Regions from separate parts of the Microbispora sp. NPDC046973 genome, predicted to be linked through region 1. Evidence: predicted binding sites of a transcription regulator. Region 1 holds the regulator's gene; each other region holds the start of a gene.
The links. The regulator LexA, encoded in region 1, represses DNA repair genes until DNA is damaged. The targets are predictions, from matches to a motif close to TCGAACANNTGTTCGA.

Region 2: the regulator LexA is predicted to act here: its motif matches at 6,500-6,515, upstream of ruvC (crossover junction endodeoxyribonuclease RuvC).
Region 3: the regulator LexA is predicted to act here: its motif matches at 2,427-2,442, upstream of ABZ860_RS05650 (SAV_6107 family HEPN domain-containing protein).

The regions. Positions count from the first base shown of each region.
Region 1 is NZ_JBEYWQ010000008.1:167,296-176,636, forward strand. Features, by position in the region: gene ABZ860_RS17855 (MFS transporter) at 1-767, shown strand, start outside; gene ABZ860_RS17860 (alpha/beta hydrolase) at 779-1,585, shown strand; gene ABZ860_RS17865 (NAD(P)H-binding protein) at 1,658-2,161, opposite strand; gene ABZ860_RS17870 (helix-turn-helix domain-containing protein) at 2,149-2,373, shown strand; gene ABZ860_RS17875 (VOC family protein) at 2,630-2,983, shown strand; gene ABZ860_RS17880 (vitamin B12-dependent ribonucleotide reductase) at 3,207-6,113, opposite strand; gene nrdR (transcriptional regulator NrdR) at 6,234-6,698, opposite strand; gene lexA (transcriptional repressor LexA) at 7,130-7,846, shown strand; gene ABZ860_RS17895 (cellulase family glycosylhydrolase) at 7,936-9,341, opposite strand, start outside.
Region 2 is NZ_JBEYWQ010000005.1:329,031-338,371, reverse strand. Features, by position in the region: gene ABZ860_RS13800 (adenine phosphoribosyltransferase) at 1-441, opposite strand, end outside; gene secF (protein translocase subunit SecF) at 590-1,630, opposite strand; gene secD (protein translocase subunit SecD) at 1,630-3,372, opposite strand; gene yajC (preprotein translocase subunit YajC) at 3,462-3,818, opposite strand; gene ruvB (Holliday junction branch migration DNA helicase RuvB) at 4,061-5,110, opposite strand; gene ruvA (Holliday junction branch migration protein RuvA) at 5,224-5,844, opposite strand; gene ruvC (crossover junction endodeoxyribonuclease RuvC) at 5,841-6,443, opposite strand; gene ABZ860_RS13765 (GNAT family N-acetyltransferase) at 6,554-7,726, opposite strand; gene ABZ860_RS13760 (YebC/PmpR family DNA-binding transcriptional regulator) at 7,869-8,621, opposite strand; gene pdxT (pyridoxal 5'-phosphate synthase glutaminase subunit PdxT) at 8,625-9,215, opposite strand.
Region 3 is NZ_JBEYWQ010000002.1:340,981-350,321, reverse strand. Features, by position in the region: gene metF (methylenetetrahydrofolate reductase [NAD(P)H]) at 1-184, shown strand, start outside; gene ABZ860_RS05665 (GNAT family N-acetyltransferase) at 209-778, opposite strand; gene ABZ860_RS05660 (YbaK/EbsC family protein) at 823-1,299, opposite strand; gene ABZ860_RS05655 (L,D-transpeptidase family protein) at 1,428-2,303, shown strand; gene ABZ860_RS05650 (SAV_6107 family HEPN domain-containing protein) at 2,711-3,148, shown strand; gene ABZ860_RS05645 (arginine deiminase) at 3,302-4,546, opposite strand; gene ABZ860_RS05640 (transcriptional regulator) at 4,674-5,168, opposite strand; gene pyrR (bifunctional pyr operon transcriptional regulator/uracil phosphoribosyltransferase PyrR) at 5,704-6,261, shown strand; gene ABZ860_RS05630 (aspartate carbamoyltransferase catalytic subunit) at 6,258-7,193, shown strand; gene ABZ860_RS05625 (dihydroorotase) at 7,220-8,521, shown strand; gene carA (glutamine-hydrolyzing carbamoyl-phosphate synthase small subunit) at 8,518-9,341, shown strand, end outside.

The DNA.
Region 1 (9,341 bases):
AACGGCGTCATCCCGCACCGCTGGTGGATCTGTCGCTGCTGGCCCGGCCCCGGTTCGCGGCGATCGCGTCCATGCCGTTCCTGCTCGCCTTCGGCTTCGTCGCGCTGACGATCGTCCTGCCGCCGTACCTCATGGCCACCTCCGGTTACTCGTCCCGGCAGGCGGGCCTGACGTTGATGCTGCTGACCGGGCCGACGCTGGTCATGCCGCCCGTCACCGGCGCCCTGGCCCGCCGTCTGTCGCAGCGCGTCCTGCTGGTGACCACGCTGCTGCTGGTCGCGGCCGGGACCGGTCTGCTGGCGACGGTGCCCGCCGGAGCGGGCCCGGCGCGGCTCGCCGTGCCGTTGCTGCTGATCGGGACGGGTTTCGGCGTGTCGCTGGCCGTGGTCGACGGGGCCGCTGTGTCCTCCGTCGAGCCCGCGCGGGCCGGCATGGCGGCGGGGCTGTTCAACACGGCCCGCATCACCGGCGAGGTCGTCGCCATCGCCGTGCTCGGCGCCGTGCTGTCCGCGCTGACCCGGGCGAGCCTGACCGGCCGGTACGGCGAGGCGCGGGCGGCCCGGGCCACCTCCCGCCTGCTGCAGGGCGACATCGCGGGCGCCGTGCCTGCGGGGGCCGGGCAGCTGGAGTTCGCCCGACTGGCGAGCGCCGGCTACGCCGACGCCCTGCACACCGCCCTGTGGCTGCTGACCCTCCTGTCCCTGGCCGGCGCGCTCGCCGTCGGCCTCCTGATGTCCGTCCGCGAACGCGCGCGGATCACCGTCTGAGAGGAACGAACATGCCCGTCGTCACCGTCGGCTCCGGCACCGTCAACTATCTCGTCACCGGAACCGGCCCCGGTCTCGTGCTCGTCCATGGCACCGGCGCCACCGGCGAGACCAACTGGGCCCCGCTCGTCGAGGCCGTCGCCGGCCGCTTCACCGTGGTCGCCCCCGACCTGTCCGGCTCGGGCGCGACCGTCGACGGAGGCGGCCCGATCCACGTGGAGGACCTGGTGGCCCAGGTGCTCGGCGCGGCCGGGCACGCCGGCCTGGAGCGGTTCCACCTGGTCGGCCACTCGCTCGGGGCCGTCGTGGCGCTGGCGGCGGCCGGCACCCGGCCGGAGAAGGTGCTGTCGCTGACCGCGCACGCCGGATGGGCCAGGACCGACCCGTGGATGGCCTTCCAGATGGATTTGTGGATCCGCCTGATGCGGGCCGACCGCGAGTTGCTGGCCCGGCTGCTCCAGTTCACCGCCATGGGCGATGCCACGCTGCGCGCCCGCTCGCCCGAAGACTTCGAGCAGGCCGCCGCCGCCTTCACGGCCATGCTCAACGGCGCGGAGGACGGGTTCGCCAGGCAGGCCCAGGCCGACATCGCCGTCGACATCACGGAGCTGCTTCCACACGTGACCGCGCCGACGCTGATCGTCTCCAGTGCCGACGACCGGATCGTGCCGCCGCACCACCAGCGCGAGCTCTCCCGGCTCATCCCGCACGCCGAACTCGTGACGGTCCCCGGCGGCCACGGCCTGCCGTTCGAGGACCCCGCCGCGTTCGTGGACGTCATCGTGGCGGGTCTGGACCGCATGGCCGCGACGGTCTGAAGAACACGAAGGGGGCCGGCACACGCACCGGCCCCCTCGCGTCCCGGGTGAGATCAGCCGGACCTGTTGAGGTCACCGAGGACCCCGAGGGTCCGGCTGATCTGCTCCTGGGACCCGAACGGCACAGCGATGAAACTCCGTCGCGCCGTCGTCCAGCACGACCGGCGGCGGGGCCAGAACCAGCCAGTCGATCGCCGTGTCCGCGGCGCGCAACACGTCGAGTTGCGCCACATGCCCCAGGGAGAACTCCCGGTGCTCCACCGGGAAGCCGGGAGCGTCCTGGAGCATCATCCCGGGTGCGGTCTCGAGCGTGGTCCCGATGCCGAGCAGCACCAGCCGGCCGACTCCGGCACGCCCGAGACCGTCGACCAGGGCGTGCGCCGCCTCAGTGAAGAACTCCCGCGAGGGGACGTCGAGCCGGACGGCGACGTCGACCGCCGCGTCGTGCCGTGCGGCGGCCGCCGCGACGCTGTCCGCCCGGGTCACGTCTCCGGCGACCACGCTCACGCCCTCACTCGCCAGATCCCGATGCCTGTCCGGCTGCCGTACGACGGCCGGCCGGCGTGCGACAGACACTCGATCCCGACATGTTCGCGCACTGCCATGCCTCGGAAAGCCCACTGATCCGGATCGGCGACAAATGGACGGGACGGATTATCCGTTGCCTGGAGTCCCGTCCCCGGCGCTTCTCCGAATTGCAGATCCCGTTGCGCGGCATCACTCCGAAAGTGCTCACGGAAACGCTCCGGGCGATGGAGCGTGACGGCCTGGTGGAGCGCACGGCCTAACGCCGGAATGCCTCCCCGCGTCGACTACGAACTGACGCCGCTCGGCCATTCCCTGCGCGAGCCCATGGCGGCCTCCTGCGCCTGGTCACGGACACACCTGCCGGAAGTCCTCGAGGCGCGCGACGCGTATGAACTCGCGGAAGACCGGTCCGGCCGGGAAAGACATCACGGGTTCTCCCGAGATCGAGATGAAATTCGCCGAGCGGCGATGCCGTAGCGCCGGCCCGCCCGATTCCCGGCCTGGCAGGATGGCGCTATGGAACGTGTGCTTGGAATAGGTGGATATTTCCTGCGGGCCGCCGACCCGGTGGCCCTGGGCGCCTGGTATCGCGAATGCCTCGGCCTGGACGCCGACGAGAACGGCCTGTGGCGTCAGGAAGCCGGCCCGACGGTGTTCGCGACGTTCGAGTCCGATACCGACTACTTCGGGTCCCGCACCCAGCAGGCCATGCTCAACTTCCGGGTCCGCGACCTGGACGCGATGCTCGCGCAATTACGCGCCAAGGGAGCGGACGTGGCCGAACAGACGCAGGACATGGAGGGTGTCGGCCGATTCGGCTGGGTCACCGATCCCGAAGGCAATCGAGTCGAGCTGTGGCAGCCCGCCTGACCTCAGCCGCCCGCCACCGGCCCTCGTCCGGTCGAAGCTCCAGGTGACAGCACCGAGCGCCTGGCCTCCCAGGAAGCCAGGCGCTCGCCGTGTCAGCCGTCGTACGGACGACCGTGACGGTGGTCTCCTCCGGGCCACGGCCCGGAGGAGACCACCTTTGTTCATCTATCCGCGCCTCGTCTGAGCGCTTGCCCGGCTATCGCGTTCCGCTTTTCGCCCGTTTTCAGCTGCAGCCGCTGGTGCTGCCGCAGCCCTCGCAGACGTAGCAGCTGCCGGCCGGGCGCATCTTGGTGCCGCAGGTCATGCACAGCGGCGCGTCGGCCGTACGGCCCTGGTGGCTCTCCAGCGAGGCGCCGACCCGGCGCGGCTCCGGCACCGCCACCGGCGCGACCTGCCCGTTGGACGGGCCCTCGGCGGGCTTGGCCTCGATGGACGACGCCTTCTCGATGGGCGCGGACTGCCCGCTCTCGATGGGCGCAGACTGCGCCAGGGCGGCGGTGTCCACGTCCTGGAGCGCGGCCGGGTCCTCGCCGCGCTGCTGCGCGGCCCGCTCGGAGGCGGAGAAGATGCCCAGGGCGGCCCGGTCCTCGTACGGCAGGTAGTCGAGCGCGAGCCGCCGGAAGATGTAGTCCATCACCGACTGCGCCATCCGGACGTCGGGGTCGTCGGTCATGCCCGCCGGCTCGAAGCGCATGTTGACGAACTTCTGTACATACGTGTCGAGCGGCACGCCGTACTGGAGGCCGATCGAGATCGCCACGGAGAAGGCGTCCATCACGCCCGCGAGCGTGCTGCCCTGCTTGGACATCTTGAGGAAGACCTCGCCCAGGCCGTCGTCGGGGTAGGACGAGGCGGTCATGTAGCCCTTGGCGCCGCCCACCGTGAAGCGGGTGGTGGTGCTCGGCCGCTGGTTCGGCATCCGCCGCCGGGTCGGCCGCGCGACCTCCACGACCTGGACGATCGGCTCCTTCTCGACGGCTTCCTCGGAGACCTCCTCGGAGGTCTTCTTCGCGACCGACAGCGGCTGCCCGACCTTGCAGTTGTCGCGGTAGACGGCCAGGGCCTTGAGGCCGAGCTTCCAGCCCTCCAGGTAGACCTGCTCGATGTCGTCCACCGTGGCCGACTCGGGCAGGTTCACGGTCTTGGAGATCGCGCCGGACAGGAACGGCTGGACGGCCGCCATCATCCGGACGTGGCCCATCGGAGCGATGGCCCGCTCGCCCATCGCGCAGTCGAACACCTCGTAGTGCTCCGGCCGCAGGCCCGGGGCGTCCACGACGTGGCCGTGCTCGGCGATGTACTCGACGATGGCCTCGACCTGCTCCTCGAGGTAGCCGAGCCGGCGCAGCGCCCGCGGGATCGTCTGGTTGACGATCTGCATCGAGCCGCCGCCGACGAGCTTCTTGAACTTCACCAGCGCCAGGTCCGGCTCGATGCCGGTGGTGTCGCAGTCCATCATCAGGCCGATGGTGCCGGTCGGGGCGAGCAGCGACGCCTGGGCGTTGCGGTAGCCGTTCTTCTCGCCGAGCTTGAGGCACTCCTGCCACTGCCGGGTGGCCTCGGCGTGCAGGGCCTTGTCCATGTCGTCGAGCGTGCGCAGGTCGTCGTTGGCCGCGGCGTGCTTGCGCATGACCCGCTTGTGCGGCTCGGCGTTGCGCTGGTAGCCGTCGTACGGGCCGACGATCCCGGCCAGCTCGGCCGAGCGGCGGTAGGACACGGCGGTCATGAGCGAGGTGATCGCCCCGGCGATGGCGCGGCCGCCGTCGGAGTCGTACGCGTGGCCGGTCGCCATCAGCAGCGCGCCCAGGTTGGCGTAGCCGATGCCGAGCTGGCGGTACGCCCGGGTGGTCTCGGCGATCTTCTGCGTCGGGAAGTCAGCGAAGGTGATCGAGATGTCCATGGCGGTGATGATCAGCTCGGTGATCTTCACGAAGGTCGCGACGTCGAAGGAGTCGTCGTCGCGCAGGAACTTCAGCAGGTTGATCGACGCGAGGTTGCACGAGGAGTTGTCCAGGTGGACGTACTCCGAGCAGGGGTTGCTGGCCGTGATGCGCCCGGTCTCGGGGCAGGTGTGCCAGTCGTTGATCGTGTCGTCGTACTGCACGCCGGGGTCGGCGCACTCCCAGGCGGCCTGGGCCATCTTGCGGAACAGCGACCGGGCCTCGACCTCCTCGATGACCTCGCCGGTCAGCCGGGCCCGCAGGCCGAACGAGCCGCCGGCCTCGACGGCCCGCATGAACTCGTCGGAGACCCGCACGGAGTTGTTGGCGTTCTGGTACTGGACGGACACGATGTCCTTGCCGCCGAGGTCCATGTCGAACCCGGCGTCGCGCAGCGCGCGGATCTTGTCCTCCTCGCGCGCCTTGGTCTCGATGAACTCCTCGATGTCGGGGTGGTCCACGTCGAGGACGACCATCTTGGCCGCCCGGCGGGTGGCGCCGCCCGACTTGATGGTGCCGGCGGAGGCGTCGGCGCCGCGCATGAAGGAGACCGGGCCGCTGGCCGTGCCGCCGCTGGACAGCAGTTCCTTGGACGAGCGGATGCGGGAGAGGTTGACCCCGGAGCCGGAGCCGCCCTTGAAGATCACGCCCTCTTCCTTGTACCAGTCGAGGATCGACTCCATCGTGTCGTCCACGGCCAGGATGAAGCAGGCGCTCACCTGCTGGGGCGAGCGGGTCCCGACGTTGAACCACACCGGGGAGTTGAAGCTGAAGATCTGGTGGATCAGCGCGTGCTTGAGCTCGTGGTCGAAGATCTCCGCGTCCTCCTCGGATGCGAAGTAGCCGTTCTCGACGCCGGTCCTGGTGTAGACGCCCACGACCCGGTCGACGAGCTGCTTGAGGCTCGACTCGCGCTGCGGGGTGCCCACCGCCCCGCGGAAGTACTTGGTGGTGACGATGTTGGCCGCGTTGACCGACCAGAAGTCGGGGAACTCCACGCCGTGCTGCTCGAAGTTGACCGAGCCGTCTCGCCAGTTCGTCATCACGACGTCGCGCCGCTCCCAGCGGACCTCGTCGTACGGGTGGACACCGGGGGTGGTGAAGACGCGCTTCATCTTCAGGCCCTTGCGCGGGCGCTTACCCGGCCTGCCCCCCACGCCCGATACGGTGCCGCTCACGGTCTCCGTCATGACTTCCCCCTCCCAGGGCCCGGTGGAGCCCCTCTTTCGGACCACGCTCGTTACAACCTCATCGTCGCGCCGCGCCGTCGCGCGCCGCCGCCCGCCTCGTCCCGGCCCCCCGGAAGGCGCCTACTCCTCACCCTCCGGGCCGTGGGCCGCGCGCAGCCGCTCGATCTCCGCCTCGAAGTCCGCCAGCGTCTCGAAGCTGCGGTAGACCGACGCGAAGCGCAGGTAGGCCACCTCGTCGAGGTCGCGGAGCGGGCCCAGGATGGCCAGGCCCACCTCGTGTGAGGCGATCTCGGCCGCGCCGGTGCCCCGGATGCTCTCCTCGACGCGCTGCCCGAGCTGGGCGAGGGAGTCCTCGCCGACCGGGCGTCCCTGGCAGGCCCGCCGCACGCCGGCGATGACCTTCTCCCGGGAGAACGGCTCGGTGACCCCGCTGCGCTTGCTCACCATCAGCAGCACGGTCTCCTGGGTGGTGAACCTGCGCCCGCACTCGGGGCAGGTGCGCCGGCGGCGGATCGCCGCCCCGTCTTCGGCCGCACGGCTGTCCACGACCCGGGTGTCCGGATGGCGACAGAACGGACAGTGCACTTCATCGCCTCCCTGAACGCACATCCCGAACACAAGGTGTGGTGAACTTACACCGGTGTGACTACTAGATGTTGTGGTCCAACCGTAGAAGTGCCCGACCTTGAACGCAAGTCGAACCGGCCTTGGGCGAGGAAGTGCCTGTTCGGCGCGCGTGTCGCGCCTCCGGTCACGACGGCATCACCTGCCCCAGCCGTTGGCCAATACGCCCTTTACGCGCCTTTCCCTGCCGATTTCCGCAGGGCTTCTGACCTGGGCGTACAGCCACCAGAGAAGATCGGGTAAATCGAACACGGGATCGATCGAACTCCCGTACGATGAGGTGGACGGCGAGATCGGCGATTTCGCTGGATATCGAACAATTGTTTGACGGTGATCTTGAATCGCGGTACGGTCGCTCTGTGCGACATGAGGAACACGGATTGAGAGGTGGCATCGTGAGTGACCGAAGTGAGCAAGCGGATGGCGTCAGCGACCTCGCGGTTCGCAGGCGCGACTCGCTTGGCCTCACCCCCAGGCAGCGGAAGATCCTCGAGGTGATCCGCGACTCGGTCCAGCAGCGCGGTTATCCGCCGTCCATGCGGGAAATCGGGGAAGCGGTCCAGCTGACCAGCACCTCCAGCGTGTCGCACCAGCTCACGGCGCTCCAGCGTAAGGGCTACCTCCGGCGTGATCCGCATCGGCCCCGGGCACTGGAGGTCCGGCTGCCGGGCGAGCCGGTGCTGTGGGTGGACCCGGACGCCACATCCGAGGAGGAGTCCGGATTCAACCGGCCCACCGCGGCCTACGTGCCGCTGGTCGGCCGCATCGCGGCCGGTGGCCCCATCCTCGCCGAGCAGAGCATCGAGGACGTGTTCGCGCTGCCCAAGCAGCTCGTGGGCGAGGGCACGCTGTTCCTGCTCCAGGTCTCCGGCGACTCGATGATCGAGGCCGCCATCGCCGACGGCGACTGGGTCGTGGTGCGGCAGCAGCCGGTCGCCGACAACGGCGACATCGTGGCCGCCATGATCGACGGCGAGGCCACCGTGAAGACGTTCAAGCGCAAGGACGGGCACGTGTGGCTGGTGCCGCACAACCCCAACTACGAGCCGATCCCCGGTGACGAGGCCACCGTGCTCGGCAAGGTCACGGCCGTCCTGCGCAAGCTGTAGCGCGGCCCGCCGGTTCCGGACGCCGCACAGGGACAAGCCCGGCGCTCACGAGAGCGCCGGGCTTGTGCTGTGCCGTGTCCGGTCAGCCGTCAGGAGGCGGTGCAGCTCACGGGCGAAGGAACGCCGTTGGTGCCCGACCAGCTGCCGTTGAAGCCGAACGTCGTCGAGGCCCCGGCGCCCAGCGCGCCGTTGTAGGACAGGTTCGTCACCGTGATGTTGGACCCGCTCGCGCTGAGCGTGCCGCTCCAGAGCTGGCTGATGCTCTGACCGTTCGGGAAGGCCCACTTCACGGTCCAGCCCGAGATGGCCGAGGACCCCGCCTTCACCGTGACCTCGCCCTGGAAACCACCGGGATACTGATTGGCGATCTTGTACGTGGCCGTGCAGGTCTTCCCGCCCGGCGACGAGGGAGACGCGGACGGCGACGCGGAGGGAGACACGGAGGGAGACGCCGACGGCGAGACCGACGGGGACACGCTCGGCGAGGCCGAGGGCGACACCGGCGGCGTCGGGTTGCCGCCTGTCGGCGGGATCAGGTAGGGCGAGATGATGCTCTGCTTGGCCTGGTCGACCGTCGCCCAGTCGTCCTTCAGGATGCCGCCCGTGTCACCCGAGTTGGGGTTCCACGACCAGTAGGTGAACGACATGCCGTTCACCCCGCTGCCCATGTACTTCATGAGCTCCTGGAGCCAGATCTTGTCGGTGTTGCTGGCCAGTGTGGTGCCGAACTCGCCCACCATGATCGGCGCGATGTTCTGCTTGTACAGGTAGCCCCAGTACTTGTCCCAGATGGCCGGCATGTTGGCCGGGTAGGACGGGTCGTCGAACCACGCCTGGTGGTAGACCGACGTGGCGTACTCGTGCGGCGAGTAGACCAGCCGGTTGGCCACGTTCAGCCGCACCGGGTACTGCCCGGCCTTGGTGAGGTTGCCGCCCCACCAGCCGCAGTCCTCGTCGTTGCTGGTGTCGTTGTCCCAGACGTTGGACAGGCCGCCGCTCGGGCAGCTCACGCCCTCGACGAAGATCAGCCAGTTGGGCTGCACGGAGAGGATCGCGTTGCCCGCGCGCTCGGCCGCCAGACGCCAGTCGCGGGACTCGTCGCCGCAGCCCCAGCAGGAGCCGGTCGCGTTCGGGTTGGTCCCGTCGGCGTGCGGCTCGTTGTGCAGGTCGGCCCCGATGACGGTGGTGTTGCCGGCGTAGTGCTGGGCCAGTGACTTCCAGTCGCTGATCCAGGTGGACTCGGGGACGCCCGAGGTGTACCACAGGGCCGTCTGGCCCGCGCTGGTCGGGCGGTGCCGGTCGAGGATGATCCGCATGCCCTTCTGGCCGGCGTAGTCCACGACCTTGTCGAGGATCTGCAGCGGGGACAGGCCGATCAGGTCGGGGTTGGAGTAGGTGTTGACGCTCGTCGCCTGCGCGCCCGGCTTCAGCGCGTCGTCGGAGAACGGCACCCGGATGGTGTTGTAGCCGAGGCTCGCCATGAGGTCGAGCTGGC
Region 2 (9,341 bases), on a different contig from region 1:
CTCCATCAGGAAGGACGCGGCCACGACCTCCGCGCCCGTCCTTCTGACCAGCTCCACGGCCGCCCTGGCCGTGCCGCCCGTGGCGAGGACGTCGTCCACGATCAGAACCCGGTCGCCGGGGTCGAAGGCGTCGGCGTGCACCTCGATCGTCGCGGAGCCGTACTCCAGATCATAGGACGCCTCGTACGTGTCGGAGGGCAATTTGCCCTTTTTGCGCACTGGTACGAACCCCGCACCGCTGCGGTAGGCCACCGGCGCGGCGAGGATGAAGCCCCGCGCCTCGATGCCGACCACCTTGTCGAACGCCAGGCCGTCCCCGAGCTCGTCCACGACCTGCGTGAAGGCCGCGTGGTCCGCCAGCAGCGGCGTGATGTCCTTGAAGAGGATGCCCGGCTTGGGGTAGTCCGGGACATCCCTGATGAGAGCCGTCCAGTCAGTCACGACGCCCAAGCCTAGTGCCGCGACCGGCGGGATCCGCCCGGACGGAGCGGTGCATCGCACGGCGGAAAGGCGCGGACGGGGCGACCGGGACACGAAGGCGCCCCCGGAACCGGGCGGGTTCCGGGGGCGCCTGCGACGCGAGCCTGAATCAGCGCTTCTTGCGCTTCTCCGAGGCGGTGACGTTCTGCGAGCCGGCGGAGACGGGCTCCTTGGCCGTGCGGGCGGCCTTGGCGGCGGAGGCCTCCTTGGCCTGCACCCGCTGGGCCAGCGCCTGCCACTTGGGCTCCCGCTCCTTCAGCGTGACCAGGATCGGCGTCGCCACGCACAACGACGAGTAGGTGCCGACGATCATGCCGACGAACAGGGCCAGCGACAGGTCCTTCAGCGTGCCGGCGCCGAGCAGCGTGGTGCCGATGAACAGGATCGCCGCCACCGGCAGGATCGCCACCAGCGAGGTGTTCAGCGACCGGATCAGCGTGTGGCTGAGCGCGTTGTTGGCGGCCTGCGTGTAGGTCATCTTCGCGCTCGTGCCGAGCTTGCCCGTGACCTCCTTGATCATGTCGAAGACGACGACCGCGTCGTACAACGAGTAACCGAGGATCGTGAGGAAGCCGAGCATGGTCGCCGGGGTGACCTCGAAGCCCGACCAGGCGTAGACGCCCGCAGTGATCACGAGGTCGTGGACGAGGGCGACGATCGCCGCGAGGGCCATCCGCCACTCGAAGGCCACCGACAGGTAGAGCATGATCGCGATCATGAAGACCGCGAGGCCGATCCAGGCCTTCTGCGAGACCTCGCCACCCCAGGTCGCACCGATGACCTGCGAGCTGACCTGGTCCTCCGTGATGCCGTACTTCTGGGCGACCGTCTGCTGGACCTTGGTCACCTCGTCGCCCTTGAGGCTCTCGGTGGTGACCCGCCAGTTCGGCCCGGCCTGCTGCACGATGACCTGGTGAGGTCCGGCGTCCGCGACGGTCTCGCGGACCTGTTCGATGCTGGAGCCGGGCGTGCGCGTGAAGTCGAAGACCGAGCCGCCGCGGAACTCCACGCCCAGGTTCAGCCCGTTCAGCGCCAGGCCCAGGATGGAGACGGCCAGCAGGAACACCGACAGGCCGTACCAGATCTTGCGCTTGCCGACGAAGTCGATGTTGATGTCGCCGCGGTAGAGGCGGCTGATCACTCCCGGCATCACGCCTCCTGCAGGGTCTGCTCGGCGGGGCTGGTGCGGCCCATGCGCTCCGCGTCGAGTCCGGACAGCTTGTGGCCCTTCGAGAAGAACCGCAACCGCGCCACGAGGGACATCAGCGGCTTGGTGAACAGGAACACCACCACGATGTCGATGAGCGTCGTCAGGCCCATCGCGAACGCGAAGCCGGCCACGTCGCCGACCGCCAGGTAGAAGAGCACCACCGCGGCGATGAACATGACGGCGTCGGCGACCAGGATGGTCCGCCGGGCCCGCCGCCAGGCCACCTCCACCGCCGAGCGCAGCGTGCGGTGGCCCTCCTTGATCTCGTCGCGGATCCGTTCGAAGTAGACGATGAACGAGTCCGCGGTGATGCCGATCGAGACCACCAGACCGATGATGTGCGGCAGCGAGAGCCGGAAGCCGGCGTTGTGGCTCAGCACGTCCACCGTCAGGTAGGTGAACACGGTGGCCACGCACAGGCTCGCCATGCCGATGAGCCCCAGGCCGCGGTAGTAGAGCAGCAGGTAGATCACGACGACGATCAGGCCGAGCGCGCCGGCGATGAGACCGCCTCTCAGCTGGTCCTGGCCGAGGGTCGAGGAGACCGACACGACCGAGCTCTGCTGGAACTTCAGCGGCAGCGCGCCGTACTTGAGCTGGTCGGCCAGCTCGGTGGCGGTCTTCTGGGTGAAGCTGCCGGAGATGCGGGCGCTGCCGCCGGGGATGGCCTCCTCGATCGTCGGAGCGACGATGACGACGCCGTCCAGCACGTTGGCGAGCTGGTTGCGCGGGGCCGGCAGGCTGGTGATGCGCCGGGTGATGTCGGCGAACAGCGTGGCGCCCTTGGACTTGAAGTCGACCTGGACGATCCACTCACCGGTGGTGGGGTCGGTGCCCGCCTGCGCGCCGCTGATCTCGGTGCCCTGCACCGCGGCCTTGTCCAGGATGTAGCGGGCCGAGCCGTCGTCGCTGCAGGCGACGATCTGCTTGTTCGGGTCGTCGATGGCGCCCTGGCCGCGGTTCTTCGCGGTGCAGTCGATCTTGCGGAACTCGGCGAGCAGCGCCGGGTCGATGCCGCTGGTGTCCTGACCGGCCAGTGGGTCGCCCGTGTCCTGCGGAGCGGCCGTCGGCGTGGGGCTGGGAGCGGCCGAGGGCGACGCCTTGGCCCGGTTGGCGCGTGCGGCTCCCGCGCCGGCCCTGTGGTGGTTCGTGGCCCTCGCCGAGGTGCTCGGGTCCGGCGACGGCGCGGTCAGCGCCTTCGACAGGGCACGGCCCGCCGGGGTCGCGTTGCCGTTCGGGGCCGCGCTCTGCCCGGCCGGCGTGGACGCCTTCGACGTGGCCGCGGGCGTCGCCGCCGCCGACCCGCTGGGCGTGGGAGCCGCGGTGGGCACCTGCGCCGGCTGGTTCGTGGCGGCGGCCACCGCGAGGACCTGCCGCATACGCAGTTCGGCGGTGGTCGACACCAGCCGCAGCGCCTCGTCACGGCCCGCGCCCGGGATCTGGATCACGATGTTGTCGTTCGACTTCGCGACCTGGGCGTCGGAGATGCCGGTGCCGTTGACGCGCTGCCGGATGATCGTCACGGCTCGGTCGAGGCTCTCCTGGGACGGCGCCTTCCCGTTCGCCGTGACCGGCGAGAGCGTCACGGTCGTGCCGCCCGCGAGGTCGAGGCCGAACTTGGGGACGAACGCCTTCTGGAGGGCGACCGTCGCGCCCATGACGAGGATGAGCGCAAGGAGCAACAGGAGTGTGCGTCCAGGCTTGCTCTGGCTACTGGTCGGTGGGGCCACTGGAGGTCAGTTCTTTCGTCGAAAGGTTGTGATCAGCCTACTCAGGACTGCTTGGTGCTCGTATCGTCACCGTTCCCCGTGTCGGGAGCGTCCGTCACGGTCTCCTCGGCCTCCCCGTCCGTCACCTCGTCCACGGGAGTGAGCACCCGGCCGATCGCCGCCTTGGTCCAGCGGGTCTCGACGCCGGGGGCCACCTCCAGCACGACGTCGTCGTCCTGCAGGGCGACGACCGTCGCGAACAGTCCTGTCGTGGTCATGACCCGGACGCCCGGGGTGAGGGAGTTCTGCATCTGGATCTGCTCCTGCTGCCGCTTGCGCTGCGGACGGATCAGGAGGAAGTAGAAAACCACTACCAGCAAGATCAGTGGCAGGAACGTCCCAAGCGGGTTGTTACCCACGGGGGCCACCCTTCCGTAACGTGATGAACCGGCCTGACGCCGGAGGTCTTGTGCGCTTCACACGCGGGCCACCGCGACTTCTCGCGTGTGCGGCCAGTCAAGCCACGCAGTGTATGCGAGCACGCTGAAGCCCGGCAACGAACCCACGGCTCGGCGGGCAGGAAAGTTCCCGTTTCATGGGCTTCGCAATCGGTCTGTTACCTCTTTGCCCCGGTTTCCACTTCCAGCCGCCGCGCCGGCGTTCAGGCGTCGTCGAAGAGCGTGGGCACCGCCACCGACCCGACCGCGTCAGGAGGCGGAGTCAGGCCGAGATGCGCCCAGGCGGCGGCGGTGGCGACGCGGCCCCTCGGGGTGCGGGCCAGCAGCCCCTGCCGCACCAGGAAGGGCTCGGCCACGACCTCGACGGTCTCCGGCTCCTCCCCCACGGCCACCGCGAGCGTCGACAGGCCCACCGGGCCGCCGCCGAACTTGCGCAGCAGCGCGTCGAGCACGGCCCGGTCGAGCCGGTCCAGCCCCTCGGCGTCGACCTCGTAGAGGTTGAGCGCCGCCGCCGCGACCTCCCGGGTGATCACGCCCTCCGCCCGGACCTCGGCGAAGTCGCGCACCCGCCGGAGCAGGCGGTTGGCGATGCGGGGCGTGCCGCGCGAGCGCCGGGCGATCTCGTGGGCGCCCTCGTCCGGCAGCTCCACCGACAGCAGCCGCGCCGAGCGCCGCAGCACCTGCTCCAGCTCGGCCACCTCGTAGAAGTCCATGTGGGCGGTGAAGCCGAACCTGTCGCGCAGCGGCGCGGGCAGCAACCCGGCCCTGGTGGTGGCTCCGACCAGCGTGAACGGGGCGATGTCGAGGGGGATCGAGGTGGCGCCGGGGCCCTTGCCGACGACGATGTCCACCCGGAAGTCCTCCATGGCGAGGTAGAGCATCTCCTCCGCCGGGCGGGCCATGCGGTGGATCTCGTCGATGAACAGGACCTCGCCCTCGGTCAGCGTGGACAGGATCGCGGCGAGGTCGCCCGCGCGCTCCAGCGCCGGGCCCGAGGTCATCCGAAGCGGCGCGCCGAGCTCGGAGGCGATGATCATGGCGAGCGTCGTCTTGCCGAGCCCGGGGCCGCCGCTCATCAGGACGTGGTCGGGCGGGCGGTTGCGGCGCAGGGCGCTCTCCAGCACCAGCGACAGCTGCTCGCGCACCCGGCCCTGCCCGATGAACTCGTCCAGGCGCCGGGGGCGCAGCGCGGCCTCGATCGCCCGCTCGTCGCCCTCCGGCTCCGGCGACACGAGATCCCGCTCGAAGCTCACTCGACACCATCCGCTCGGCCTGCCGGGACCCGTCCGCTTCCCGGTGAAACTTTCATGATCCGTCAGCCCGCCGCGCGCCCCGCACGGCGCGCGAGGCCCGGCCCGTCACGAGGTCACCGTACGCTCAGCGCCCGCAGGGCGGACTTGAGCAGCGCGGCCACCTGCGGGGCGCGGCCGGCCGCGACCTCCGCCTCGGCCTCCGCGGTGACCGCCGCGACCGCCTCGTCGGCGTCCCTGGACGAGTAGCCGAGCCCGACCAGTCCCGCGTGGACCTGATCGCGCCACACGGGCGGCGCCGCCGCGCCGTTGATCGCGGCGTCGACGGCCGCCGCCGGGGTGCCGAGCTTGTCCTTGAGTTCGAGCACGATGCGCTGCGCGCCCTTCTGGCCGATGCCGGGCACCATCGTCAGGGCCTTGATGTCGGCGCTCGCCACCGCGACCCGCAGCGCGTTGGGCGCGTGGACCGCGAGCATGGCCAGGGCCAGGCGCGGCCCGACCCCGCTGGCCGTCTGGAGCAGTTCGAAGACCGTGCGCTCGTCGTCGGAGGCGAACCCGTACAGAGTGAGCGATTCCTCGCGGACGACGAGCGAGGTGGACAGCCGGGCGGGTTCGCCGACGCGCAGCCCGGCCAGGGTGCCAGGGGTGCAGTGGACGAGCATCCCGACGCCGCCCACCTCGACCACGGCGCTGTCGGCGCCGATCGCCGCCACCTGCCCCGCAACGGATGCGATCACCGCGTGCTCCCTCCCCGGTCCGGACGCCCGGCCGCGACTTCGCCGGGCCTCCCAGTCCTACCAGAGCCTGCGGGGCCCCCACCCCCGGAACGGGCCCGGGCCAGGGCGTCGGCCAGGCGGTGCTGCACGCCGCCGCGCCAGACGTGGCAGATGGCCAGGGCGAGCGCGTCGGCCGCGTCCGCGGGCTTGGGCATGGCGTCGAGCCGCAGCAGCCGGGTGACCATCGTGCCGACCTGCTTCTTGTCGGCGTTGCCGTTGCCGGTGATGGCGGCCTTGACCTCGCTCGGCGTGTGCAGCGCGACCGGCAGCCCCCGCCGGGCCGCGCAGACGATCGCGACGGCCGACGCCTGTGCCGTCCCCATGACCGTACGGACGTTGTGCTGGGCGAAGACCCGCTCGACGGCGACCGCGTCGGGCCTGATCTCGTCGAGCCAGCGCTCGATCTCCGCCTCGATGACGACCAGCCGGGACCCGATGTCGTCGTCGGTCGGGGTGCGGACCACCCCGACCGACAACAGGCTCAGCGGCGCGCCCGCACGGCCCTCCACGGCGCCGAGACCGCACCGCGTCAGCCCCGGGTCCACGCCCATCACCCGCAGTTGGGGCAACCGCACCGGCACGCCTCCCTGATCCCGGCGGCGCGGCCGCCGCTACGCCGAACATCTGTTCGGCCGGTCACTCTATCGCGATCAGCGGCCGCGCGGGCGCGTCAGAAGTAATCGATCATGTACGCGGCGCAGCCGAACGCGGCGTCCAGCGCGTCGTCGGCGTCGGGAGAGCCGCCGCTCAGCAGACCGGCGCGGCGGAGCGTGGCCGTGGGCACGCCGGCGAACAGCGCGGACATCCCGCCGATCGTGAGCCGCGTCGCGTCCCCGGAAGGCGTCTCGCGCCGCGTCACGGCGCCGGCGCCGCCGTCCACCCGCAGCAGCCACGCGCCCGCGTTGCCCGGGCGCAGGGAGTCGGTCACCTCGATCGGGGTCTCGACGCGTACTCCGGCGGGGAAGCCGCGCCCCTCGACGGCGGCGGGCAGGTCGATCAGCCGGAACATCCACCGGGTCTGGGCGACCTCGTCCTTCGACCGCTCCCGCAGCATCCAGAGCACCGGGTCGGCCGGGTCGACGCAGGCGGTCACCGACGTCGCGACGCTCGAGGCGCTGCCGACCATCGACCACAGGGCCCTGGCCGTCGCCTCCGACCCCGCCAGCAGGTTGTCGACCTCGATGTCCCCGTCGCTCCACCGGTAGACGACGAACCCGTCCTCGGCCAGGTAGCAGAAGTCGTCGTCGTCCTCCAGCCACAGCCGCCAGGTCCGCTCGTCGAAGCACAGCGGCCCGCTCGCGCGGTTGGCGGCGTGCACCCTGCCGATCAGGGCCACGAGCTCGGCCGCGTCGGCGGGGCCCATCCGGCGCAGCTTGACCGCGCCGGCCGCGCCGCCGGGGCCGCCCACCGTGCGCAGCGCCTCGGCGGGCACGGTGATCCGCTGAAGCACGCCGGCGTGCTCGTAGCCCGCGCTCCGGTACACCGGCGTGGTGGCCGGGTAGAGCGCCGAGACCGCGTGGCCGAGCTCCGCGCAGCGCTCGATGGCCGCGTGCGTGAGCGCCCGGCCCACGCCCCTGCCGCGGTCCTCCGGCGCCACCGTCACGCCCGCCACGCCGCCCATCGACAGGGGGCGGCCGTGCCACCACTGGACGTACGGGTTGATCCTGGCCGTGCCGACGAGGCGGGGGCCGTCGAAGGCGCCCAGGTAACGGCCCTCGGGCAGCATCGGGGAGACGAGCTTGCGCCAGGTCTCCGCGCCGCCGCCGGACAGCGGGCCGAAGGCGCGCCTGCGGTTGTCGAGGACGGCGTCCAGGTCGTCGCTCGTGAGATGACGGATTTCCACAACCGGCCAAGCTATGCGGGCCCCGGCGGCCTCTGCCACCCGTTTTCCGCCCCCTCGCCGCCCTGGAGCCGAGGCTCTGTGCCGGCCTGGACCCGAGGTGCTGTGCCGGCTGGGAGCCGAGGGCCGGTGCCCGCCTGCGGCGTCAGGCCTCGACCTTCTCCATGACCTCGTCGCTCACGTCGAAGTTCGCCCAGACGTTCTGCACGTCGTCGCTGTCCTCGAGCGCGTCGATGAGCTTGAAGACCTTGCGGGCGCCCTCCTCGTCGAGGGGGACGTTGAGCGTGGGGACGAAGCTCATCTCGGCCGACTCGTAGTCGATGCCCGCGTCCTGCAGCGCCTTGCGCACGGGGATAAGGTCGGAGGCCTCGCAGACCACCTCGAAGTTCTCGCCGAGGTCGTTGACCTCCTCGGCCCCCGCGTCGAGGACGGCCATGAGCACGTCGTCCTCGGTCAGCGACCCCTTGGGCACGATCACGACGCCCTTGCGGTTGAACATGTACGACACCGAGCCGGGGTCGGCGAGCGAGCCGCCGTTGCGGGTCAGCGCCACACGCACCTCGGACGCCGCGCGGTTGCGGTTGTCGGTGAGGCACTCGATGAGGACCGCGACGCCGCCGGGGGCGTAGCCCTCGTACATGATCGTCTGCCAGTCGGCGCCGCCGGCCTCGAGGCCGCCGCCGCGCTTGCGGGCCCGCTCGATGTTGTCGATCGGGACCGAGTTCTTCCTGGCCTTGGTGATGGCGTCGAACAGCGTGGGGTTGCCGTCCGGGTCGGGCCCGCCGGTCCTGGCCGCGACCTCGATGTTCTTGATGAGCTTGGCGAAAAGCTTGCCGCGCTTGGAGTCCAGCGCCGCCTTCTTGTGCTTCGTCGTCGCCCATTTGGAGTGGCCGGACATCGCCTAGAGCTCCCTCACCATTTCGACAAAATACGAGTGCACCCGCGCGTCACCGGTCAGCTCCGGATGGAAGGACGTCGCGAGCAACGGTCCCTGTCGGACCGCGACGATCCTATCCCCAGCTTCGGTGCGGCCCAGCACTTCCACGTCGGGCCCCACGGACTCGACCCAGGGCGCGCGGATGAAGACGGCCCTGATCGTCGCGCGCCCGGCGAAGTCGAGATCGGCCTCGAACGAGTCGACCTGGCGGCCGAAGGCGTTGCGGCGGACCACCATGTCGATGCCGCCCAGCGTCTCCTGGCCCTCGATGCCGCCCTCGATCCGGTCGGCCAGCATGATCATTCCGGCGCACGAGCCGTAGGCGGGCATGCCCTCCTTGATCCGCAGCCGCAGCGGTTCGAGCAGCTCGAAGGTGGTGGCGAGCTTCCACATCGTGGTCGACTCCCCGCCCGGGACGACCAGCGCGTCCACCGCGGCGAGCTCCTCCTGCCTGCGCACCGGCGTGGCGGTCGCGCCCGACTCCTCCAGAGCGCGGATGTGCTCGCGCACGTCGCCCTGCAGGGCGAGCACGCCGATCTTGGGTGCGGACGTCACGGTTTCCCTTCCTGTGGTGGCCCTGTTCAGCGTATGGCCACGGTCTTGCCCGCCCAAAACGATAAATCAGACACGGCCAGGGAGTGTCTGACAAAGGCCGCCCATCGCGCAGCAGGGCATGTTTTG
Region 3 (9,341 bases), on a different contig from region 1:
CGAGGCCGTCGCCGACGACCCGGCCGCGGTCCGCCGCCTCGGCATCGAGCACGCCGTGGAGCTGTGCCAGAAGCTTCTCGACGAGGGCGCGCCCGGGATCCACTTCATCACCTTCAACCGGTCGAGCGCGACCCGCGAGGTGTTCCAGGCGCTGCACAGCGTGCCCGCCGCCGTCGCCGGCTGAGCCGGCGCGGTCCTCGCCGGCCCGTCAGTCCTCCCGGGCTCCGCGCTCGGGCAGCGGCAGCCGCAGGCCGGCGATGACGTACTCCTCGTAGCCGCCGGGGAAGACGAACCGGGTCATCAGGTCGGCGAACCCGACGTCCCCGTAGAGGCGCCGGGCCACCGTGGGGGCGTCGTGCGTCGACAGCACGGCCGTGCGCTCCGGGCGGCCCTCGCACAGCGTGTGGATCAGCCGCCTGCCGATTCCCCGGCCCTGATACTCGGGGCGCACGTGGATCTCGGCGATCTCCAGGGCGTCGCCGAACCAGTCCTCCGCCACCACCGGCCCGGCCCGGTCCTGCAGCGCCCCGCGTACGACGTCGTGCCACCACTGCCCCCGGCCTCCGTGGAAGCCGTACGCGAAGCCGGCGATGCCGGAGGTCTGCGTGTCCTCCGCGAGCACGCAGTCGAAGTCGGGATAGGTGGCGTGGTTGCGCATGATCGCCATGCGGCCCGCGAGCTGGTCCGACGGCGGGCGCATGGCCACCGTGTAGATCTCCAGCACGGTGTCCAGCACCGCCCTGAACTCGTCGGGCCCCACCCGTCGCAGTCGGATCACTCGTCGCACATTAGCAAAGCGCCGCCGGGCCGGTCCGGCAGGCGTCACTCCACCTCGGCGGCCGTGCCCCCGGTGATGCGCAGCAGCTCGTCGTAGGACGTGGGGAAGACGGTGTGGGGGTGCCCGGCGGCGGCCCACACGACCTCGTGCTTGCTCAGCCAGGTGTCCACCAGCGTCCGTACGGGCGCGGGATGCCCGACCGGGGCGACGCCGCCGATGGGCTGCCCGGTGTGCTCGCGGACGAACTCCGGCGTGGCCCGCCGCACCTTCGCCGCGCCGACGAGCCGCGCGATCAGCCCGGTGTCCACGCGGTGGGCGCCGCTGGTCAGCACCAGCAGCGGCGCGCCGTCCGCGTCGAAGATCAGGCTGTTGGCGATCGCGCCGACCTCGCAGCCTAGCTGGGCCGCCGCCGTGGCGGCCGTCGGGGCGGCGTCGTCCAGCACGACGACCTCGCCCGTCACCCGGCCGGCCCGCAGGGCCTCCTGAACTCGGACGACGTTCGGATGCAACTTTTCTGCCACCCGGTCACTCTAAACGGATTGCCAGGACATACGCGGCCGATTATGGCCACTTACGATCACGCGGCTCACAATCGGACCGTAAGGTGAGTCCTTTGATCGAAAAACGGGCTTATGAGGGGTTGGTCAGGATGAGGGGTCGACGGCGACTGCTCGTCGTGGTGGGGGCGGCGACGTTCGCGACCGCCTTCGCGGCGACCGGCGTGAGCGGCACGGCGCAGGCGCGCACCGCCGGGCAGACGTGGGCCGTGACGACGGGGACCGCGCTCCCGGCGCTTCCGGCGTCCTCGGCGCTCTCCGGGCTCCCGGCGCTCCCGGCGCGGAGCGCCGTCCCCGCGCGCGCCACCGGTTACCCGCCGTTCACCGCGCCGGGCAAGACGCTCAAGCTCGGCGCCAAGGGCTCCGCCGTGAAGGCGCTGCAGGCCCGGCTCAAGGAGCTCGGGTACATGCCCGGCAGCGTCGACGGCCGGTACGGCGGGGCCACCCTGACGGCGGTCTGGGCGTTCCAGAAGGTGCAGGGGATCACGCCGACCAGCACGGTCGCCGCCCGCACCTGGAGGGCGCTGGAGAACCCCCGGGCGCCCAAGGTCCTGGTGCCCAGGGGCAAGGCGACCCGCGTCGAGGTGAACCTGACCAAGCAGGTGATGGTTCTGTACCGGGGTGGCGCGCCGGTGCTGATCAGTCACATCTCCAGCGGCAGCGGCATTCCCTACACCGAGTACGCCACCTGGAACGGCAAGCGGCAGCGGTTCTCCGGCAGCGCCCGCACGCCGACCGGCGACTACAAGACCACCTGGCGGGCCAAGGGCTGGCACCGGTCCTACCTCGGGCAGCTCTACAACCCCATCTTCTTCAACGGTGGCATCGCGCTCCACGGCGCGCTGTCGGTGCCGCTCTACCCGGCGTCGCACGGCTGCGTGCGGCTGCCCATGAACGTGGCCGAGATCCTGCCGGGCATGCTCGGCAAGGGCGTTCCGGTGCACGTCAGGGGCGCCTTCAGGCGCTGATTCCATCCCCGGAGGGGCCCCGCGCGAGGTGGTCGCGCGGGGCCCCTTTCGTCGTCTCACCCTGCGCGTTTCGAACGCGGTCCTCGAACACGTATTCGTTGACAGCCTTGACAGGGGACATGATCGAATCTATGTTCGATGGAGTGGGCGTGGGACTCGCGGCTCGCGCCCACCCCGTTGGATTCGTGCCTTCGTCGTCGGCGGAGACGGATGCGGCACGGCCCGCGGCGTGGGCCGGACGGGGAGAGGGGAAGCTCCTCGTCCGGCCGCCCACGGGAGCCTGAGAAAGCGTCGGGCGATCTCGAGCGGTTCACGGGATCTCCCGGCCGGCGAAATTGTCGGTGCGATCTGCGACTGTGAAGTCACCGGCGACCTTCGCCGGAGTGCCACGACTCAAGGAGGCGGGCATGACTGAGGAGAACGACGAGCAGAAGAGCGGGCCCCGGCTCTCGCAGGCGGTTCTGGCACACCTCGCGGACGCCAGGGCATGCCTCGCGGACGCCACCGTCGGGCCCACCCCCGCGGACCGCTACGTGTCGGCCCACCTGGCGGCCCTCCGTGCGGCCGCCGGGATCCTCGCGGCCCGTCCGCGGCCGATGGACGGCCGCAGGCGGCGGCTGCGCAGCGCCTGGGAGCTGCTGCCGGAAGCGGAGCCCAAGCTCGCGGACTGGGCGGCCTACTTCGCGGTGAGCGCGACCAAGCGTGCGGCTGCCGAGGCCGGAATGGTCCGAGCCGTCACGCAGAACGACGCAGAGGAGATCATAGCGGAGGCGGACAGGTTCGTCGGCGAGGTCGAGTCGATCCTCGGCCTGCCCGGCCGCCCCACCCTGCCCATGGCCGGCTGACCTGCCTCCTCCGCCCATGGCCGGGTGGTCTGCGTATCCGCTCATGGCCGGGTGGTCTGCGTCTCCGTCCAGGGCCCCGGCTCGCCCGTCCGGCACGGCGGGGGCGTTCCTTTCCTCAGCCGATCCCGCGCAGGGCCCTCGCGACCGGGGTGATCAGACGTCGTCGCGCTCCAGCGGGCAGCTCATGCACCGCGGCCCGCCGCGTCCCCGGCCGAGCTCGCTGCCCCGGATCGTGATGACCTCGATGCCGTGCCTGCGCAGGTGGTTGTTGGTCGTGGTGTTGCGCTCGTAGGCCACGACCACGCCGGGTTCCAGCGCCAGCACGTTGCAGCCGTCGTCCCACTGCTCGCGCTCGGCCGCGTGCACGTCCTGCGTCGGCGTGAGGACCTTGATGTCGTCGAGGCCGAGGGCCCGCGCGATCGCCTTGTGCATGTCCTCCGGCGGGTGGTCGGTGACTTTCAGCTCCTTGTCGGTGTCGCCCGGCTCCACCGTGTACGACGGCAGCATGCCGAGCCCGGCGTACTTGGTGAACACGCCCACGTCGACGTTGGTCATCACGGTGTCGAGGTGCATGAACGCACGGGTCTTGGGCAGGTCGAGCGCCACGATGCGGGTCGCCGACCCCGCCCGGAACAGGTTGGTCGCCAGCATCTCCACGGCCTGTGGCTGGGTGCGCTCGCTCACCCCGACGAGCACGACGCCGTCGCCGAGGACCAGGACGTCGCCGCCCTCGATGGTGGCCGGGGCCATGCGCACGCCCTCGTACCAGACGTTGAACCCGCCGCCGCCGGGGTTGCCGTATCCGGCGGCGAACAGCGGGTGCCACCGGTAGACCGCCTCGTAGTTGACGGTCTCCCGCCTGCGCGCCTTCTTGCGCATCGCGTTGATCGACACCCCGTCGTACACCCAGCACGAGGTGTCGCGGGCGAACAGGTGGTTGGGCAGCGGCGGGAGGACGAAGTCGTCCATGCCGAGCGTGTGGAAGGCGATGGAGCCGGGGTCGCAGCCCAGTTCCATGATCTCGCGTTTGGTGATCCCGCCGGTCAGCAGCGGAGCGAGGGTGTCCGCGTCGAGGGAGTCGAGCGTGTTGCGGATCGCGTCGGCGGCCAGCGGGCCGAACCAGTGCTCGTCGACGCTGCCGTCGAGGATGTGCTTGCGCGCGTCGGGGATCTCGATCACCTCCCGCAGGAGGTCGCCGAGGTGGTGCACTTCGACGCCCCGCCCGGCGAGCACCTCGCACCACTCCCGGTGCTCCTCCAGCGCGCGGTGCACCCACAGCACGTCGTCGAACAGCAGGCCGTCCTTGTTGCCCGGGGTGAGCCGCTTGAGCGCGAGTTCGGGTATGTCGACCAGGACGCGGCGAAGCCTGCCCACCTCGGAGCCCACGTAAAACGTCATGTCCTGCCTATCCCCGCCTGGCGGGAATCACTCGTACCGGCGGCTCCCCGTTGCGGAGGCGCCGCCCGTGACTACGCCGGAGTGGGCGGACAGCGTCACGGGGAGCCGCGTACGGACAGGCGGGAGGTCAGAAGGACTCGACGGCGCGGCGGGCCTCCGCGTCGAGCACGCCCCAGTGGATGAACTCCTCGGTCAGCTCGACCGGCGACTTGTCGTAGATGACCGCGAGCGAGCGCAGGTCCTCCTGCCGGATGGACAGCACCTTGCCGTTGTAGTCGCCCCGCTGGCTCTGAATGGTGGCGGCGTAACGGGCGAGCGGGCCGGCCTTGTCCTTCGGCAACTGCGACAGCCGCTCCAGGTCGATGACCAGCTTGGGAGCGGGCGCAAGCGGGCTGGGGGCGGCTCCGCCCGGAAGAAGCTCCGACACCGGCACTCCGTAGAAATCCGCGAGCTCGGCAAGCTTCTGCACGGTCACCGCGCGGTCGCCCCGCTCGTAGGAGCCCACGACGACGGCCTTCCACCGTCCGCGGGACTTCTCTTCCACACCGTGCAGGGACAGCCCCTGCTGGGTCCGGATGGCGCGCAGGCGCGCGCCCAGCGACTTGGCGTAGTCAGACGGCATTGTGTGGCCCCCGGCTTTCTATGTCTCTTCTCACTTGATTGTGCGTCCTTGTCCCAAGCGTTCCGAACACCGGGGCTGGTGCCCGTGACCGGCACCTTCGGTGACCGCTGCGTCGGGTTTTACCCAGGAAGGTCGCGTGTTGTGGTTACGGACAGTGACGGTAAAGCCGACACTCCCAAAGGTCAAGCTGATTGGAAAAAAGAGCGTCAAACAGTGCTCTCACCGAAATCACCGACACCCGGTGCGATGCGGCTTCCGATCCCCGGCACGTCCCTCGCCCGTCCCCCCGGAACGTCCCCTCAACGTCCCCTCAACGTCCCCTCGACGTCCTCGGACCGTCCTCTCGGCGTCACGGAAGGTTTCCAAGGTCACCTGGCAGGTCCCCGGCACCTCCTCGTCACGCCGAGGGCGAACACCCTTGCGAGGGGCATCACCCCTGGCGGGAGGGGGGTTCGCAGACGGTCCTGATACTCTAAGCAGAACCGACACCCTTTTAAGACCCGTCCTGTGAGGCGGGAAAGGCGGTGACTTTTTCATGTCTGATGCCCGAAATCAGGCCCGCGCCGTCCTGGAGGGGCCCGACATCCACCGGGCGCTCACCCGGATCGCGCACGAGATCCTCGAACGCACCAGGGGTGCGGAGAGCGTCGTCCTGCTCGGCATCCCCACCCGCGGCGCCACCCTGGCACACCGGATCGCCGGGCGCATCGCGCAGTTCGAGGGAGTCAAGGTCCCCGTCGGCGCCATCGACGTCACGATGTACCGCGACGACCTGCGCCTGCGGCCCGCGCGCCCGCTCGGCCGCACCGAACTGCCCCCGGACGGCGTGGACGGCAGGACCGTCGTCCTCGTGGACGACGTCCTCTACTCCGGCCGCACCGTGCGCGCCGCGCTCGACGCGCTGAACGACGTGGGCAGGCCCAGGGCCGTGCAGCTCGCCACGCTCGTCGACCGGGGCCACAGGGAGCTGCCGATCCGCGCCGACTACGTCGGCAAGAACCTGCCGACCTCCAAGAGCGAGAAGGTCAAGGTCTTCCTGGAGGAGACGGACGGGCGCGACGCGGTCGTGCTCATCAAGGAGGACGACCGATGAAGCAGCACCTGATCTCGACCGGCGACCTCACCCGCGACGACGCGCTCCTCATCCTCGACACGGCCGAGGAGCTGGCGCGGGTCTCGCAGCGGTCCATCAAGAAGCTGCCGACGCTGCGCGGCCGCACGGTGGTGAACCTCTTCTTCGAGGACTCCACCCGGACCCGCATCTCCTTCGAAGCCGCGGCCAAGCGCCTGTCGGCCGATGTGATCAACTTCTCGGCCAAGGGGTCGAGCGTGTCCAAGGGCGAGTCGCTGAAGGACACCGCGCTCACTCTGGAGGCCATGGGCGCCGACGCCGTGGTGATCCGGCACAGCGCCTCGGGCGCGCCGCACCGCCTGGCCACCTGGGTGCGCGGCAGCGTGGTCAACGCCGGGGACGGCACCCACGAGCACCCCACCCAGGCGCTGCTCGACGCCTTCAGCATCCGGCGCCGGCTGGGCCGCCTGGAGGGCCTGAAGATCGCCGTCGTGGGCGACGTGCTGCACAGCCGGGTCGCCCGGTCCAACGTGCTGCTGCTGCACACGCTCGGCGCGGAGGTGACGCTGGTCGCGCCGCCGACCCTGCTGCCGGTGGCGGTCGAGACCTGGCCGTGCCAGGTCTCCTACGACCTCGACGCCGTGCTGCCGAAGTCGGACGTCGTGATGATGCTGCGGGTCCAGCTGGAGCGGATGAACGCGGCCTACTTCCCCTCGGCGCGGGAGTACAGCCGCCGCTACGGACTCGACCGCGACCGCTTCGCCCGCCTGCACGACGACGCCATCGTCATGCACCCCGGCCCGATGAACCGTGGCATGGAGATCTCCGCGGAGGTCGCCGACTCGCCGCGCTCGACGATCGTCGAGCAGGTCGCCAACGGCGTGACGGTCCGGATGGCCGTCCTCTACCTGCTGCTCGGCGGTTCCGAGCCCGCGATCGGAGGCGCCGAATGAGCACGTACGACCTTCACGAGGGGACTGTGACCACCATCCTCATCAGGGGCGCCCGGATCCTGGGCGGCGCCCCGAGCGACATCCTGCTGCGCGACGGCGTCGTGGCGGAGACCGGCGCCCTCGCGGGTGCGAAGGCCGACCAGACGGTCGACGCCGACGGGCTGGTCGCCCTGCCCGGCCTTGTGGACCTGCACACCCACCTGCGCGAGCCCGGCCGGGAGGACGCCGAGACGGTCGAGACCGGCACCCAGGCCGCGGCGCGGGGCGGGTACACCGCCGTCCACGCGATGGCCAACACCTCCCCGGTCGCCGACACCGCCGGAGTGGTGGAGCAGGTCTGGCGGCTCGGTCAGGAGTACGGCCACTGCGACGTGCAGCCCGTGGGCGCGGTGACCTCCGGCCTCGAGGGCCGCCAGCTGGCCGAGCTCGGCGCGATGGCCGACTCCGCGGCCCGCGTGCGGGTCTTCTCCGACGACGGCAAGTGCGTGTCCGACGCCGTGCTGATGCGCCGGGCGCTGGAGTACGTCAAGGCGTTCGACGGCGTCGTCGCCCAGCACGCCCAGGAGCCCAGGCTGACCGAGGGCGCCCAGCTCAACGAGGGCGAGGTGTCGGCCAGGCTCGGCCTGACCGGCTGGCCGGCGGTCGCCGAGGAGGCGATCATCGCGCGCGACTGCCTGCTCGCCGCGCACGTCGGCTCCCGGCTGCACGTCTGCCACGTCTCCACCGCGGGCTCCGTCGAGATCATCCGCTGGGCCAAGTCGAAGGGCTGGGACGTGACCGCCGAGGTCACCCCCCACCACCTGCTGCTGACCGACTCCAGCGCGGAGAGGTCGCCGCTCGGGCCGTACAACCCGATCTACAAGGTGAACCCGCCGCTGCGCACCGCCGACGACGTGCGGGCGCTGCGCGAGGCGCTGGCCGACGGCACGATCGACTGCGTGGCCACCGACCACGCGCCCCACCCGGTCGAGGACAAGGAGACCGAGTGGGCCGCCGCGGCCATGGGCATGATCGGCCTGGAGACGGCCCTGTCCGTGGTCCAGGAGGCCATGGTCGAGACCGGGCTGCTCGACTGGGCCGGCGTCGCCGACCGCATGTCCGTGCGGCCGGCCAGGATCGGCCGCCTGGCCGGTCACGGCCGCGCGGTCGAGCCCGGCGCCCCCGGCAACATCACGCTGTACGACCCGTCGGTCCGGCAGCCGGTCGACCCTGCCGCGATGGCGTCGAAGAGCCGTAACACCCCCTACGAGGGGCTGACCCTGCCCGGCCGCGTCGTCGCGACGTTCCTGCGCGGCCGTCCCACCGTTCTCGAAGGGAAGCTCGTATGACAGCCCTGCTCGTGCTCGAGGACGGACGCGTCTTCGAGGGAACGCCGTATGGCGCCGTGGGCGAGACGTTCGGCGAGATGGTCTTCAACACCGGCATGACCGGCTACCAGGAGACGCTCACCGACCCCTCCTACCACCGTCAGATCGTCGCGATGACCGCCCCGCACATCGGCAACACCGGTGTCAACGACGAGGATCCCGAGTCCCGCAGGGTCTGGGTCGCGGGCTACGTGGTGCGCGAGCCGTCCCGGATCCCGTCGAACTGGCGCTCCCGCAGGACCCTCGACGACTACCTGCGCGACCAGGGCGTGGTCGGCATCGCGATGCCCGGCACCCGCGCCCTCACCCGTCACCTGCGCGAGCGCGGCGCGATGCGCGCGGGCATCTTCAGCGAGGGCGGCGAGATCGCCGACCTGGTCGAGCGGGTGCGGCGCTCGCCCGGCATGGAGGGCGCCGACCTGGCCCGCGAGGTCAGCACGGTCGAGCCGTACGTCGTGCCGGCGGCCGGGCGCAAGCGCTTCACCGTCGCCGCGGTCGACCTCGGCATCAAGGCCATGACCCCGCAGCGGATGTCCGAGCGGGGCTGCGAGGTGCACGTGCTGCCCGCGACCGCCAAGGCGGCCGACATCCTCGCCCTCGACCCCGACGGCGTCTTCTTCTCCAACGGCCCCGGCGACCCCGCCGCGGCCGGGTACGCGGTCGAGTCGCTGCGCGAGGTGCTGGACGAGAGCGTGCCGTTCTTCGGCATCTGCTTCGGCAACCAGATCCTCGGCCGGGCGCTCGGCCTCGGCACCTACAAGCTGCGGTACGGCCACCGCGG